DNA from 2 places in the Caballeronia sp. LZ028 genome. Region 2 is predicted to be linked to the other one. Evidence: predicted binding sites of a transcription regulator. Region 2 holds the regulator's gene; the other holds the start of a gene.
What was found. The regulator FliA, encoded in region 2, starts transcription of late flagellar genes. The targets are predictions, from matches to a motif close to CTAAAGTTTNNNNNNNNNNNGCCGNTA.
Positions count from the first base shown of each region.

Region 1: a site for FliA is predicted at 3,298-3,324, ahead of QCE58_RS01990 (flagellin). Genes of this name have one in related genera too.

Region 1 is NZ_JARUXN010000001.1:420,603-428,014, reverse strand. Features, by position in the region: gene QCE58_RS02015 (DNA-3-methyladenine glycosylase I) at 1-272, shown strand, start outside; gene QCE58_RS02010 (hypothetical protein) at 735-1,160, shown strand; gene QCE58_RS02005 (hypothetical protein) at 1,177-1,554, shown strand; gene rpsU (30S ribosomal protein S21) at 1,669-1,881, opposite strand; gene QCE58_RS01995 (aldo/keto reductase) at 2,231-3,181, opposite strand; gene QCE58_RS01990 (flagellin) at 3,425-4,585, shown strand; gene fliD (flagellar filament capping protein FliD) at 4,788-6,350, shown strand; gene QCE58_RS01980 (flagellar protein FliT) at 6,369-6,668, shown strand; gene QCE58_RS01975 (tetratricopeptide repeat protein) at 6,838-7,412, shown strand, end outside.
Region 2 is NZ_JARUXN010000001.1:140,537-147,948, forward strand. Features, by position in the region: gene QCE58_RS00695 (UvrD-helicase domain-containing protein) at 1-1,157, shown strand, start outside; gene QCE58_RS00700 (cytochrome c5 family protein) at 1,225-2,112, opposite strand; tRNA gene QCE58_RS00705 (tRNA-Arg) at 2,425-2,500, shown strand; gene QCE58_RS00710 (aromatic ring-hydroxylating dioxygenase subunit alpha) at 2,534-3,544, opposite strand; gene QCE58_RS00715 (GGDEF domain-containing protein) at 3,736-4,830, shown strand; gene QCE58_RS00720 (RNA polymerase sigma factor FliA) at 4,837-5,568, opposite strand; gene QCE58_RS00725 (flagellar biosynthesis protein FlhG) at 5,587-6,504, opposite strand; gene flhF (flagellar biosynthesis protein FlhF) at 6,497-7,412, opposite strand, start outside.

The sequences.
Region 1 (7,412 bases), 280 kb from region 2:
AGCACGGCTCGTTCGCGGATTTCGTCTGGTCGTTCGTCGACGGCAAAACGATCGACACGCCGCGCGATGCGAAAAATCCCACGCCCGCGTCCACGCCGGAATCGGACGCGCTCAGCAAGGCGCTCAAGAAATACGGCTGCAAGTTCGTCGGCACGACCATTTGCTACGCGTTCATGCAGGCCACCGGCATGGTCAACGATCACGCCGTGGGTTGCATGTCGCGAGAAAAACCTAAGACAAAACGGAAGACCGTTGCAAAAACCCCGCTTTGATCGATTCCTATGCGGAAAAATTTTGCCTTTTGACAACATCGTATAGCGTAATTTACGCGATCTAGGGTAAATCCTTATAGATGACGGTTTTTTTGCAGTGAAGCACGCGCAATTGCCCGAACTCAAAGGCTTTTGGCCGGGTTTTCCGCACTGCACGAACGTACGAGCCGTGTAAAAATGGCTTCCTCGCGTGCGCTGGCGCACCTTTTTACCGTTCCGAACCGTTATAACTGACGGTGTACGGATCGTCACTGAGTGTAGAAATCCGACGCGAGCACACAGGGCGCAGTCAGACCACACGCCCAGGCCGGGAAAACCGCCGTGCTCGGAGCAGAGGCCGGGCGGCGAGCGTCGATTCTGTTGCGCCATATTTGCAACGACGCTGCCGCTTTCGGTAAGCAGGTGCAGGTTCTCGAATACTTAAACGTATGGCCGCTGCGCAGGGGCGCAGGGGAGAAGATCATGAAAAGCTTGAACTTCCTGACGCATCAGGAGATTTTCAACAGCGCAGTCCAGCATCTTTTCGGACAAGGGCAAGCGGCTTTGCTGCCGCGGGGCGGCGGTGCCTATCGCGGATACTGCGGCGGCTGCCCTGTCGGGAGCTTCATCAAGCCGCGCGACTATGTCACCGCGATGGAAGGCGTGCCCATTCGCTTCATCGCGAAGCCGCCCGAGCAGGTGCCGGCGTACATGGATGTCGGCGTCGTGGCGCTGAAGCGCGCGCTGCTCCGTTCGCGCATCAACGTGTTCGATCCCAACACCGTCGAGCTGCTGTCGTGCCTGCAGAACGTGCATGACGTCTTCGGCAAATGGGAATGGCGCGAGCGTTTGACGTCGATCGCGCGTCAGTTCGGGTTGTCAGCCGAACTTCTTAAAACGGCCGCGTGATATTGCAGGTGCTGTGATGTTGAGCCCTATTACGATGTTGAGCCCGAAGGACATTTACGAGCGCGTCAGCGAGCACTTGCTGACGCAGCGCGCGGTCTCGGAAGACGACAACGGTTCGTGCAGGCTTCGCAGTCCGGAAGGCCGCAAGTGCGCGATCGGGTCGCTCGTGCGCGACGATGTGTACGAGCCGGAGCTGGAAGGCGTCGGCATTTCCTACTATCGGCATGCGCGGGACGGCGGTCTGCTGCGGGCGCTCTACGCATCGAACGTGAATGCCTACGATCCGAACATCATCGATCTGCTGATCGAGCTGGAGGAAGTTCACGACTACGCCGAAATCGAAGAGTGGCCGGCGTTGCTCGCGGCGCTTGGCAGGCGTCACGCGTTCGTCTGAACGCCCTCGCTAAAAAAGGCAATAGAAACGAAAACGGCGGTGCGCCCTTACGGGTCGCACCGCCGTTTTGCCGTTCGGCGCGAGGATCCGAAAACCCTCGCCCGAACAAGACGCTTAGTGCATCTTCTTCGGCAGCATCTGGCTGCGCAGGCGCTTGCGCAGACGCGCGACAGCGGCGGCCTTCTTGCGCTTGCGCTCGGTGGTCGGCTTTTCGTACGACTGGCGCTCGCGCAGTTCGGCGATCAGGCCATTGCGCTCGATGGTGCGGCGGAAACGCCGAATCGCGACATCGAACGGCTCGTTTTCTTTGAGGACGATAGTGGTCATGTAAATCCTGGTTTGCTAAACGTATTTTCAAGCGCGCGACGACTGCGAGTTGCCGCGCCCCGGCACTCCGATCGTCCGCCGGACGTGAGAACGGCGCGACGGACACGAGCAAAGCGGCCACGGAGGCCGGAAAAGAGAGCGTTGAGATTCAGCCGCGGAAGCGGCAGGCGCTTTCGAAAGAACCACACGAAGGCGCGTTTCAGAGCCGTTCGCCGCTGTTGGTTGACGTTGTCATTTTCAGCGGCGAAGGCAGGAAATCGGGCACATTTCTCGATTCGGGCGCGATGTTACCAGAACACCGCGCCATTGCCAACTCCCGCGCGCCGGCCAACTCATTGATGCAACAGAACTATTTCTGCCACGCGCTGGCTTCGTCGAGCAGATGGATATCGTCGGCTGCGAGTTGCAGGCGCGTCGCGGCGGCCAAGCTCTCCAGTTGCGCGACCGACGTGGCGCTGGCGATCGGCGCCGTCACGCTCGGGCGCGCGATCATCCACGCGAGCGCGACCGTCGCGGGCGTCGTGTCGTTGCGTTTCGCGACTTCGTCGAGCGCGTCGAGAATCTCGAGGCCGCGCGGCGTCAGATACTTTTCGACGCGCGAGCCGCGCGCCTTGTGCTGCGTGTCCGCCTTCGACCGATATTTGCCCGACAGAAAGCCGCTCGCGAGCGCGTAATACGGCACGACGGCGATCTTGTGCTGTTCTGCCACCGGTTCGAGACCGGTCTCGTAGCCCTCGCGGTCGTAGAGGTTGTATTCGGGTTGCAGAATCTGATACGCCGGCAAGCCCGAATCCTTCGCGACTTTCAACGCCTCTTCTAGCCGCTCGCCCGTGTAGTTCGACGCGCCGATCACCCGCACCTTCCCCGCCTTGATGAGCGTCTGATACGCGTCGAGGGTTTCGTCGAGCGGCGTGGTTTCGTCGTCGTAATGGGAGAAATAGACGTCGATGTAATCGGTCTTGAGACGCCGCAGCGAATCGTCGACGGCCGCCGCGATGTTCGCCGCCGAGAGCCCGGCGCGCGTGGACAGCTTGCCGACTTTCGTCGCGAGCACGACCTGGTGGCGCTTGCCGCTTTCCCTGAACCACTTGCCGATGATCGTCTCCGATTCGCCGCCCTGATGCCCGTCGACCCAGGCGGAATAGACGTCGGCTGTATCGATGAAATTCAGGCCGTGGTCGACGAACGCGTCGAGGATCGAGAACGACGTGCGCTCGTTGGCAGTCCAGCCGAACACGTTGCCGCCGAAGACGAGCGGCGCAACTTTCAGTTCCGATGTGCCGATATTGCGTGTCTGCATGTGCGCTCCGAATGCGTCGTGAGGGACCAAAAAGCATACGCGCGAAATCGGCGCCTTGCCGGGCAAGGCTTCGCGGCCTCGCAACAGAATTCGTTACACAAATCGTTTGCGCGGGCCTTAAGTTTTTTTCGAGGGGCCCGATAACCACAAGTAGGCGGCCGGCTATCACCGAGCGCAGGACCGCCAGGCAACTTACTCGGTGCTTTAGCCAAAGCCAGATACAGTCTCCCAGGAGAGAACAAAATGATCGGTATCAACAGCAACATCAACTCGCTGGTTGCACAGCAGAACCTCAACGGCACGCAAAGCGCGCTGTCTTCGGCGATCACCCGCCTCTCGTCGGGCAAGCGCATCAACAGCGCTGCTGACGACGCAGCAGGTCTCGCGATCTCGAACCGGATGCAAACGCAGATCAACGGCCTGAACCAGGGCGTTTCGAATGCGAACGACGGTGTGTCGATTGCCCAGACGGCTTCGAGCGCGCTTTCGTCGATGACCTCCAGCCTGCAGCGTATCCGTACGCTGGCCGTGCAAGCCGCTAGCGGCTCGCTCTCGTCGAGCGACCAGGCTTCGCTGCAGAAGGAAGTTTCGCAGCAGATCGCCGAAGTGAACCGTATCGCGTCGCAAACGACGTACAACGGCCGCAACATTCTTGACGGTTCGGCTGGCAGCCTGAGCTTCCAGGTCGGCGCGAACGTCGGTCAGACGATCAATCTGGACCTGAGCCAAGACATGGGCGCGAACTCGCTCGGCGGCGGCATGGTGCAGAAGGGCAACACGCTCGGCACGTTCTCGAACCTGTCGCTGTCGTCGAGCGGCGCCTACGCCTCTTCCGGCGCGACGATCACCTCGATCAACGTGCTGTCGGACGGCAAGGGCGGCTTCTCGTTCACCGACCAGAACAACGTCGCGCTGAGCTCGACGGCCGTCACGGCCATCTTCGGCTCGGGCACCGCAGGCACGGGCACGGCTGCAGCACCGCACGAAAACACGCTGACGTTCAGCACGAGCATTGCCGGTTCGATGGGCGCATCCGTGAGCTCCGCGATCACCACCCTCAACGCGTCGATCAACAAGATCAACAAGCCGGACACGGTCGCGAACCTCGACATCAGCACCACGACGGGCGCCAACGTCGCGCTGGTCTCGATCGACAACGCACTGCAGACGCTGAACAACGTGCAGGCAACGCTGGGTGCAGCCCAGAACCGTCTGAGCGCAATCGCTTCGTCGCAGCAAGCTGAATCGACCGACCTGTCGTCGGCTCAGTCGCAGATCACCGACGCGAACTTCGCGCAGGAAACGGCGAACCTCAGCAAGGCTCAAGTGCTGCAACAGGCTGGTATCTCGGTGCTCGCGCAAGCGAACTCCCTGCCGCAGCAAGTTCTGAAGCTCCTCGGCTAAGCGGTACGCCAAGGTAGCACCCGACGCCGGATCTTCATCCCGAAGATCCGGCGTCGGGCCGTCCCGGCGACGAAACCACGTTTCGATCTCTTGCGTGTGCGCCCGCGCCCACGAGCGCACACGCAAGAGTTTGTTTCCCGCAACGAGCAGTTGACTGCGATCACGCGCAATCAGGCGACAGCGCGATACACGGAGTTACCCGATGTCCACGATCAGTACGGCCACCACGGCGGCGACCGCCGCGCAGACCCAGGCGTCCGCGAACGCGGCGCTTGCCGAAGCAGCGCAATCCATCATCAGCGGCGCGACGGGCAACTCGTCGATGGACGTCAACGCGCTCGTCACCGCGATGGTCAACGCGAAAACGGCCGGCCAGAGCGCATCGCTCGCCGCCGCGCAATCGAACGACAACACGAAGCTCTCGGCGATCGGCACGCTGTCGTCGGCGCTCTCGACGCTGCAAACCACGATGACGAGCCTGACCGACGGCTCGCTGATGTCGACCTTCACGACCAACGTGACGGGCACCGGCATCACCGCATCGGGCGCCGCCGGCGCCGTGGCGGGCAGCTACGACGTGACGGTCTCGCAGATCGCGAAGGCGCAATCGCTGACGTCGACCGGCTTCGCGACGGACGAAAAGCTCGGCACCGGCACGATGCAGATCAGCGTCGGCTCCAAGTCGATGTCGATCAACATCACGAGCAGCAACAACACGCTTTCGGGCATCGCCGCCGCGATCAACAACGCGTCCGGCAATCCGGGCGTGAGCGCGACGATCGTGACCGGCACGGACGGCCAGCATCTGGTGCTCAACTCCACGACGACGGGCGCGTCGAACGTCATCTCGACCACGATCACCGGCGCGGCCAGCGGCAGCGACCTGAACAAGCTCGGGGTCTCGTCGACGGCCGGCGCAAACGGCGCGGCGTCCACGATTTCCGACGATTCCGTCACCAACGGCTGGTCGCAAAGCGCGACCGCGCAGGACGCGATGTACAAGGTCGGCGGCGTCGCGGGCACGAGTTCGAGCAACACGGTCACGAGCGCGATCAAGGGCGTGACGCTGAACCTGACGGCGGCGGCGGTGACGACCCCGGCGAGCACGCAGACGGTCACGATCTCGCAGGACACGTCGTCGATTTCGAGCGCGATTTCGAACTTCGTCAGCCTCTACAACACGGTCGTCTCGACGATCAACTCTTATACGTCGTTCAACAGCAGCGCGTCCGCGGGCTCGCAGGGCGGCGTGCTGCTCGGCAACTCGGCGGTCAACACGATCAAGAATCAGCTTTCGGCGATCATCGGCAGCGCGGTCGGCAAGGGCAGCGGCTCGATCTCGCTGGCGTCGCTCGGCATCAGCCAGGTTTCGTCGCTCGATGCGACCGCGGAGCAGCCGGCCGGCACGCTGACCATCGACAGCGACAAGCTCACCGACGCGCTGACGAACAACGCAACCGGCGTGTCGCAGCTTTTCAACGCGATCAACGGCGTCGGCGCGCAGCTGACCGACAAGATTTCGAGCTATCTCAGCACGGGCGGCCTGCTCACGTCCGAGACGGATTCGATCAACAAGGATCTCGCCAACATCTCGACGCAGCAGACGACGCTGACCAACTACGCCGCGCAGCTCACGTCGGACTACAACGCGCAGTTCACGGCGCTCAATACGCTGATGGCGAGCATGAACCAGAACACGCAATATCTGACGGCGCTCTTCGGCGGCACGAACAGCGCGGGCGCGATGGCGACCAACAAGTCCTAAAAGCGGAGAACCGGCACGATGAACCAGGACGCTCTCGTCGAACAACTGTTCGCACTGACGAAAGACATGGAAACGGCGGCCACGCTCGCGGACTGGCCGCGCGCAGCGGAGCTCGATGCCGCGCGCACGCCGCTTTTGCAGGCGCTGACGCGCGAGCAGAGCCCGCAGGCGCTCGCGAAAATCCGCGAAATCCAGGGTATCGACGCTGCCGTGCTCGCGGACGCGAGCGCGACCCGCACCGGTCTCGCCGCCGAATATCACGCGGCGATGAAGCGCGTGAACGCCGTCAACCGCTACCAGCAAGGCGCGCGGTTCTAGAAACACCGCGCTTTCGCTTCAGTTTTCCCCCGATGCCCGCTTCACGCGGGCATTTTTTCGCCCGCTGGCGATCCCCCGAATTACGGCGGCTTTCCCGCTCATCTCCGCGCTTCGGTTTGGCGGCCTCGCTTGGATAATCAGTTCAATCGCAAGGAGCACGCCGAAGATCATGAGCATTTCCCTACAGGTTCCGGACGCCACGACGCTGACGCCGGAGCAACAGTTCGAGCAGGACATCGCGACCGTCATGCAGTCGGCGCTGGAGAATCATCACGCCGGCAATCATGCCGACGCCGAAGCGCTCTATCGCGCGATTCTCGATCACAAGCCGGATCACGCGGACGTGCTGTACAACCTCGCGGTTCTCTTTATCCAGACGCAACGTCCGGACGACGCGGTGCCGCTGTTCGAATCCGTGCTCGGCCTGCGTCCGGACAACGGCCAGTACTGGGTCTCGTACATCGACGCGCTCGCGCGCACCAATCAGACGCAGGCTGCCTGGTTCGCGGTTGAAATGGCGCAGCAGCGCGGCGCGCGCGGTCCGGCGATGGACGGCCTGATCGAGCGCCTGTCGCACCCGAATGGCTACGCGGCGGCCGTGCTCGCCGAGGCCTCGCAGCTCGCGCGCCTCGCGCCGAAGACCGTCGATGGCAGCGCGGACGACGCGTCGCAATCGACCGCCGGCAAGCGCGGCAATCCCACGCCGCAGGACCTGAACCAGTTCGCGTCGCTTTACAACAAGGG
Region 2 (7,412 bases):
AGAAGCTCTGGTCCGAGCACGGCATGGGCGACACGATCACCGTCACCGGCTGCAACGACGAAGAGCACGAGGCGGAATCCGTCGTGTTTCGCTTGTCGGCGCACAAGTTCGAGCGGCGCACGCAATTTCGCGATTACGCGATTCTCTATCGCGGCAACTTTCAGGCGCGCATCTTCGAACAGGTGTTGCGGCGGGAGCGCATTCCTTATGTGCTCTCGGGCGGGCAATCGTTCTTCGACAAGGCCGAGATCAAGGATCTGATCGCGTATCTGCGGCTGATCGCCAATCCCGACGACGATCCCGCTTTCATCCGCGCGATCACCACGCCGCGACGCGGTGTCGGCAACACGACGCTCGAAGCGCTCGGCGCATTCGCGGGCGCGGCGAAGGTGTCGCTGTTCGAGGCGGTGTTCATGGGCGGCATCGAGGCGCGTCTGTCGGCGCGGCAGGTCGAGCCGCTGCGCACGTTCTGCGAATGGATCCGGCGTCTGTCGGACCGCGCCGCGCGCGATCCCGCGACCGAAGTTCTCGACGACATGATGGAAGCCATCCACTACGAGTCGTATCTCTATGACGCGTACGACGAGCGCCAGGCGCAGTCGAAATGGCAGAACGTGCTCGAATTTCTCGAATGGCTGAAGCGCAAGGGCACGAAGCCGGAAGCCGCGCCGGGCGCGGAGCAGACCGGTTTCGACACCGCCGACGGTTTCGCCGATGAAGGCAAGAACCTGCTCGGCCTGATCCAGACCGTCGCGCTGATGTCGATGCTCGAAGGCAAGGAAGAAGACCCGGATGCAGTGCGCCTGTCGACGGTGCATGCGTCGAAGGGGCTGGAGTATCCACACGTCTTTCTGGTGGGCGTCGAGGAAGGCATCATGCCGCATCGCGGCAGTTCGGACGACGACGCGCCCGTCGACGATTCGCGCATCGAGGAAGAGCGCCGGCTGATGTATGTCGCGATCACGCGGGCGCAGCGCAGTCTGCATCTGAACTGGTGCAAGAAGAGAAAGCGCGCGCGGGAGACGGTGGTGTGCGAGCCGTCGCGGTTCATCCCAGAGATGCTGCTCGACGATGCGCCGCCGCCGACGGCCGAAGAAGCGCCTTTGTCGCCGAAAGATCGCATGGCGATGCTCAAGGCGATGTTGCAGAAGACGTGAACGGTTTGCCGTCTTGCTGATGAAAAACCCTGCTCGCGCGGCCCGCTCGCGCGGGGTTTTTTTTCGCTTACTTCGCCGCGTTCGCCATGTAATCGACGGCGGCTTTCACATCTGCATCCGATGCGTTCGATCCGCCCTTTGGCGGCATCGCGCCCTTGCCGTGCAGCGCGTAGTTGTAGACGGTGTCCATCGGCTCTTTCAGGCGCGGCGCCCACGCGGCCTTGTCGCCGAACTTCGGCGCGCCGAGCACGCCCGCCGCGTGACACGCCTGACAGACCTGCTCGTAGAGCGCCTTGCCCGCCTGAGCGGCGTCGGCGCTTTGCGCGCCCGCGGCCGGCGCCGCCGATGCAACCGCCGGCACCGATGCGAGCGCCGCGACCGCTGCGGCGGCCTGAGCATTTTCGTTCGAACTGGCTGCGGCGGGCGCTGCCGCGCTCGATGCAGCCGCGGCGCCCGATGCCGGTTGCGCCGGTTCCGCGAGCTTGCCGCCGCTGCCGTTCGCCATATAGACGACCGCGCGCGCGATTTCGAAGTCGGAGTAATCGTCGGGGCTGGTGCCGCCGCGCGCGGGCATGCCGCCCTTGCCGTTGAGCGCGTTGTGCAGCAGCGTGTCGTAACCTTCGCCGATGCGCGGGGCCCATGCGCCGGCATCGCCGAACTTGGGCGCGCCGGCGGTGCCTGTCGCGTGACAGGCCGAGCACACGGCCTTGAAGACTTCCTCGCCGGACTTGTAGACGCGCGGCGCGTTGGCGTCGCGGACATCGACTTGTGCGGCGGGCGCGATGCGCGCGTTGACCGACTGCTCGATGTCCGTGCCGGCGCCGGTGCGCGTGGAATTGTTCACGTACACCGCGAGCAGGATGATGATGGCGACCGGGATGCCGAATCCCGCGATGACCGCGGCGATGAGTTGGCCGGGTGTCTTGATCGGGGCTCCGTGGGGTGCTTCGCTCATGCTTGTCTCGTCTCCCGTTTTTTGGTGTGAGTCGGTTCAGTGACAGCGTGACAGCTACGGCAGTGCGCTAGGCGCGCCTTGGGGAAAGGCACGGTCGATTATAGACGGAACGCTTAACTGTCGGCGCGGGGTGGCCGGGGCGGTGAAGCGGGCGTTTACCCGAATCGTGTGATGCTTTGTGACTCGTTCCGCGCAGGGCGCTCGGTCCCGCACAATGGACGGCGTCACGGAAAACAGGTATCCTCTCGGATTCGCATGGGCCTTGCAGCCGTCTTACGGCGTGTGTAGTTCTTCCGCAAGCCCTTCTCCGATGCGCCCGTAGCTCAATGGATAGAGTACTGCCCTCCGAAGGCAGGGGTTGCTGGTTCGATCCCAGCCGGGCGCGCCAAGCGTTTCCACTCGACAGCCGTCGCAGTCGAAACTACTCGAGTCCGCCCTCGCGGTTCGCCGTCGTCGTCCCCCAACCAAACCCCATCCCCGCCAACCACCTCCTATAAGCCACCGCCATCCGATCGCACTTCTGATGCAACTCCGCATCGAGATCGAGCGGCAAGCGCTGCGGCCATTGCGACTCCACCACCGGCGTGTCCTGCATCAAAATCTCCATATTGAAGTCGTATAACTCGCGATCGGAATGCGTCGAATCGTCCTCGTGAATCGAGACGAGCCACGCGCGCGTCTCTGTCTGCGTCACCGGCGACGCCGCCAGCATGATATGCAGCGCGCCCTGCCCGCCCGACGCCATCTTCGTCAGCTTCGCGATCAAAGGCCGCTTCACGCGATACACATAATCGATCATCGCGCCGCCGCCCTGCCCCGGCATTCCCGCCGGTTGCCAGTATCGGCATTGCCGCGCTTCCAGACCTTCATCGCTCGCGACGACTTCGTAATCGGGCACTTCCGTATGCGTGTCCTCGCCCAGAATCCCCGCATGCACGAACGAGAAATGCGCCATGTCCAGAAAATTCTCGACGACGCGCGGCGCCGACGACCTCACCGTCTGCGGCGCGAGATTGATGCGCCGGCCACCGGGAATCGCGGCTTCGGGAAAGAAATCGAGCGCATACGCAGGCTCGCCGAAACACATCCAGATAACGCCGTACTTCTCTTCGCAAACGAAAGTCGTCGCGCACGCGCGCTTCGACGGACGCAATGAAGGATTCGACGGAATCCGCAAACACTGTCCTTCGATGTCGTAACTCCAGCCGTGATACGGACACACGATCTGATCGCGCATCACATGCCCGAGCGACAACTGCGCGCCCCGATGCGGACAGTAATCGCGCCACGCATGCGCCGCGCCGATGCTGTCCCGCCACACGACGATCCGCTCATCGGCCACGATGAATCCGCGCGCGCCGCCTTCCGGCACGTCTTCGCTATTGCAAACGGGCAGCCATTCGGCAGCTAAAGAAATGGATTCGTCGCGCATCGCCGTGAATGAGAAATGGACGTTCTTAAGCTGTTCTTACACGAAACACAGCGTCTTCGCAAAACGTTGCAAAATAGCGGATCGCTCGCTCGGTGCAACTCGATACCACTCAATTCAGCCGATGCCATGCGACGGGGCCGCAGTACTTGGCAGCAAGATAAAAGAAAGAAATCACCATCCAGGGGTTCAGTATGGAGCAGGCGCATCAACCGGCACGCCGGACTTATGCCTTCGCATGGTCCGAACACCGGAATCCGGAACGCGAGCAGGCCACGCTGCGGGTCTGGATGGGAGCGGTGGTTCTTCTGGCTTACGGCGTTTTCGCGTGGCTCCGCCCTTCACACGATGCCTTCCTGACCACGCGCCTCGTCGCGCTCTATGTGTCTTATGGGGCGATCACGCTTCTGATCGTCAGCCGCATGAGCGCGCCTTCTGTTGCGCGCCTGACCGTCACGACCATCGCCGATCAGACGATCCTCGGGCTCGCGCTCGCCGCGGGCGGCGCAACGGCGCTGCCGCTTCTCTGGGTGATGTTCTGGTTTCTGATCGGTTCGGGATGCCGATACGGCAAGCGCACGCTCGCCGTATCGTGCGCGACGGCGCTCATCATCGTCACGGCGATGGCCGTCTGGCAGCCGTGGTGGCACGAGAATCTTCCCGCCGCGATCGGGCTCGCGCTGAGCGTACTCGGCGCATCGGTGTATCTGAGCGTGCTCGTCGATCGGCTCGGCAACGCGAATCGCGATCTAGCGCGTCAGGCATCGACCGATCCGCTCACGGGTCTGTCGAACCGGTACGCGCTGGAAAGAGTCGTCGATCGCGCGATGAACGCGCCCGAAGCCAATGGCGATCACGCCACCGCGCTCCTTCTGATCGATCTCGACGGCTTCAAGGAAGTGAACGATACCTACGGTCACGCCGTCGGCGATCTGCTGCTGCAAGCCTTCGCGGACTCGCTCGCGAAGCGCATGCGCAAGTCGGACACCATCGCGCGTCTGGGCGGCGACGAGTTCGTCGTGCTCGCGCATCAGATGCGCGACCGCGACGCCGTGTTGTCGGTGGCCGACAACATCCATTCGGCGCTCGGCGAAATTACGTCGGTGCAGGAGCGGCCGGTGTCGGTATCGGCGAGCATCGGCGCATGCCTGCTTTCGAGCGCGGCGTCCGCGCATCAAACCGGCATGACCGCCGTGCTGCGCGCCGCCGACCGCGCGATGTACCGCGCGAAAAGTCTCGGCGAAGGGAAAACGGTCTTCGCCGAGACGCGGGACTTCGAGATCAGCTAGGGAACGTCAGGCCTCGACGCTCGTCCACGCCTGCTCGCGCAGCTTCGTGCGCAGACGCGCGACCGCCTGGCTGTGCAACTGACACACGCGCGACTCGCTCACTTCCATCACCGCGCCGATTTCGCGCAGGTTCAGGCCGCGTTCGTAATAGAGGCTCATCAGGAGCTTCTCGCGCTCGGGCAGCTTGTCGATGGCTTCGATCAGCGCGCCGCGAAGGCTGTCGTCGAGCAGCGCGGACAGCGGATCCGAACGATCGACGCAATAGCGGTCGAGGAACGGCTCGTCGTCGGCGGAGCGATCGAAGTCTTCGTAATAGATCAGCTGGCTGCCGTGCAAGTCCTGAAGCATCGACTGATATTCGTCGAGCGGCATCTTCATGTGCTCGGCGATTTCCTGCTCGCTCGCCGCGCGGCCGAGGTTCTGCTCGACCTTGTGCACCGCCGATTCCACTTCGCGCGACGTCTTGCGCATGCTGCGCGGCAGCCAGTCGTTCGCGCGGAGCTCATCCAGCATCGCGCCGCGGATGCGCTGGCTCGCATATGTTTCGAACTGCGCGCCCTGATCTTCCTTGTAGCGGCTCGCCGCGTCCAGCAGGCCGATCATGCCGGCCTGAATGAGATCGTCGAGATCGACGCTCGCCGGCATCTTGGCGACGAGTTGGAGCCCCAGCCGTCGAACGAGCGGTGCGTATTTCGTCAGCACTTCCGACTGTGAGAGTTTGCCTTGGGCGTTATACATCTTGGTCACCTATCTTGATCACATCGACGCCGTGCTGCTCAATGCAAAGTCGTGAAGCGCAGCCGCACGATGCGACGCCTCCCGCGCGCCCTGTACAGAGTCGCTAACCGGATTTCGCGCGTCGGCCTGGCCGCCCGCATCGCGCATATAAGGCGCGGGGCGCATCGGCCAGTGCAGGAGCTCCGCCGCGATTGCGCGGTAGTCGCGCGCCGCGGCCGTGGCCGGGAACGCTTCGACTGCGCAGCGTGAGAGTTCCATCGCCCGAGCGACGCGCGCATCCTCGGACACATATCCCGCCTGCACGAGCGACACGGCCAGATACCGGCTCGCGACGCCCGACAGGTTGTCGAACGCGACCGCCGCGTCGGCCGGGTTCTGCACGTGATTGACGAGCACGCGGAACTGGCCGATCGCATGGGCGTAGTGCAGTCGTTTCATGCACGCATACGCCTCGGTGATCGCCGACGCGGCTACCCGCGTCACAATAAGAAAGTCATGCGCCTGCGCCGCGAGCGTCGACAGCGCGCCGTGGCGATCGAGTTGCGCATCGATCAGCACGATGTCCGCCGGACCGTCGAGCAACGCGCGGCATTGCGCGGCATCGTGAACGATGCGTTCGTCGCGCGGCGCGGCCATCAGCGAGAAGCCGAACGGCGTGCGCTCGACGGCATCGCCGAGCATGCGCCGGCCCGACATCACCGAGGCGAGCGCGCCCGCGTCTTCGGTGCCCACGAGACGGCTCACCGATCCCGCGTTGCGGTGCTCGTCGATCACGAGCACGTCCTTGCCGTGGATGGAAAGCGCCGCGCCGAGATTCACCACCGCCGACGTGCATCCGATGCCGGCCGGTCCGCCCGCGATCGCCACCACGCGCGAACCGGCGCGCGTAAGGAGCCGTCGCAGGCCTTCCGCCTGGTCGAGCACGAACTTATCCAAAGTGCACCTCATGCAGTTCGGTCGTGGCGCGCGCGGACAACGCGGACAGCAGCGCAGGCGTTTCTTCGTCTTGCGGCACGAAGGGCGAGTTGTCGCGCGGGATGCAGAACGCGCTCTTGATGAGAAACCGCTTGGTCGCGACGTACAGGTTCTCCGGCACTTTCTGACCGGTCGACACGTAATGCACCGGCAGTTTGTAGCGGATGACCGTATCGAGCACGCCGCCGAGATTCGTCGCTTCGTCGAGCTTGGTCAGGATGCAGCCCGCGAGCGGCGGCTGGTCCGCCGCGCTCTTGTAGGCCTGCACGACTTCGTTGAGCGTGTCGCCGTGGCTCGTCGCGTTGAGCAGCAGGATGCGCTGCACCGGATGACCCGCGCCGCACAGCATCGCGATCTGATCCGAGACCATGCGATCGCGCTGGCTCATGCCGATCGTGTCGATCAGCACGATATGTTTGTTGCGGAGTTCCGAAAGCGCGAGTTGCAGGTCCGCGCCGTCTTTCACCGCGTGAACCGACACACCGAGAATCTTGCCGAAAATGCGCAGTTGCTCGTGCGCGCCGATACGGTAGCTGTCGGTCGTGAGCAGCGCGACCTTGCTTGCGCCGAAGCGCATCACGCAGCGCGCGGCGAGCTTGGCCGTCGTGGTCGTCTTGCCCACGCCAGTCGGGCCCATCAGTGCGAACACGCCGCCGCGTTCCATCAGCGCGTCTTCGCTGTCCATCACCGGAATGTTCGATTCGAGCACCTGCTGCACCCACTCGAGCGCGCCTTCGACGCTCTCGAGTTCCGGCATGTTGTCCACCATCATGCGGACGAGCTGCGCCGAGAAACCGGCGGCGAACAAACGCTTCGTGAGCGCGCCGCCCGTCGGGTTGCGGCGCTGGCGCTCGCCCCACATGAGACCG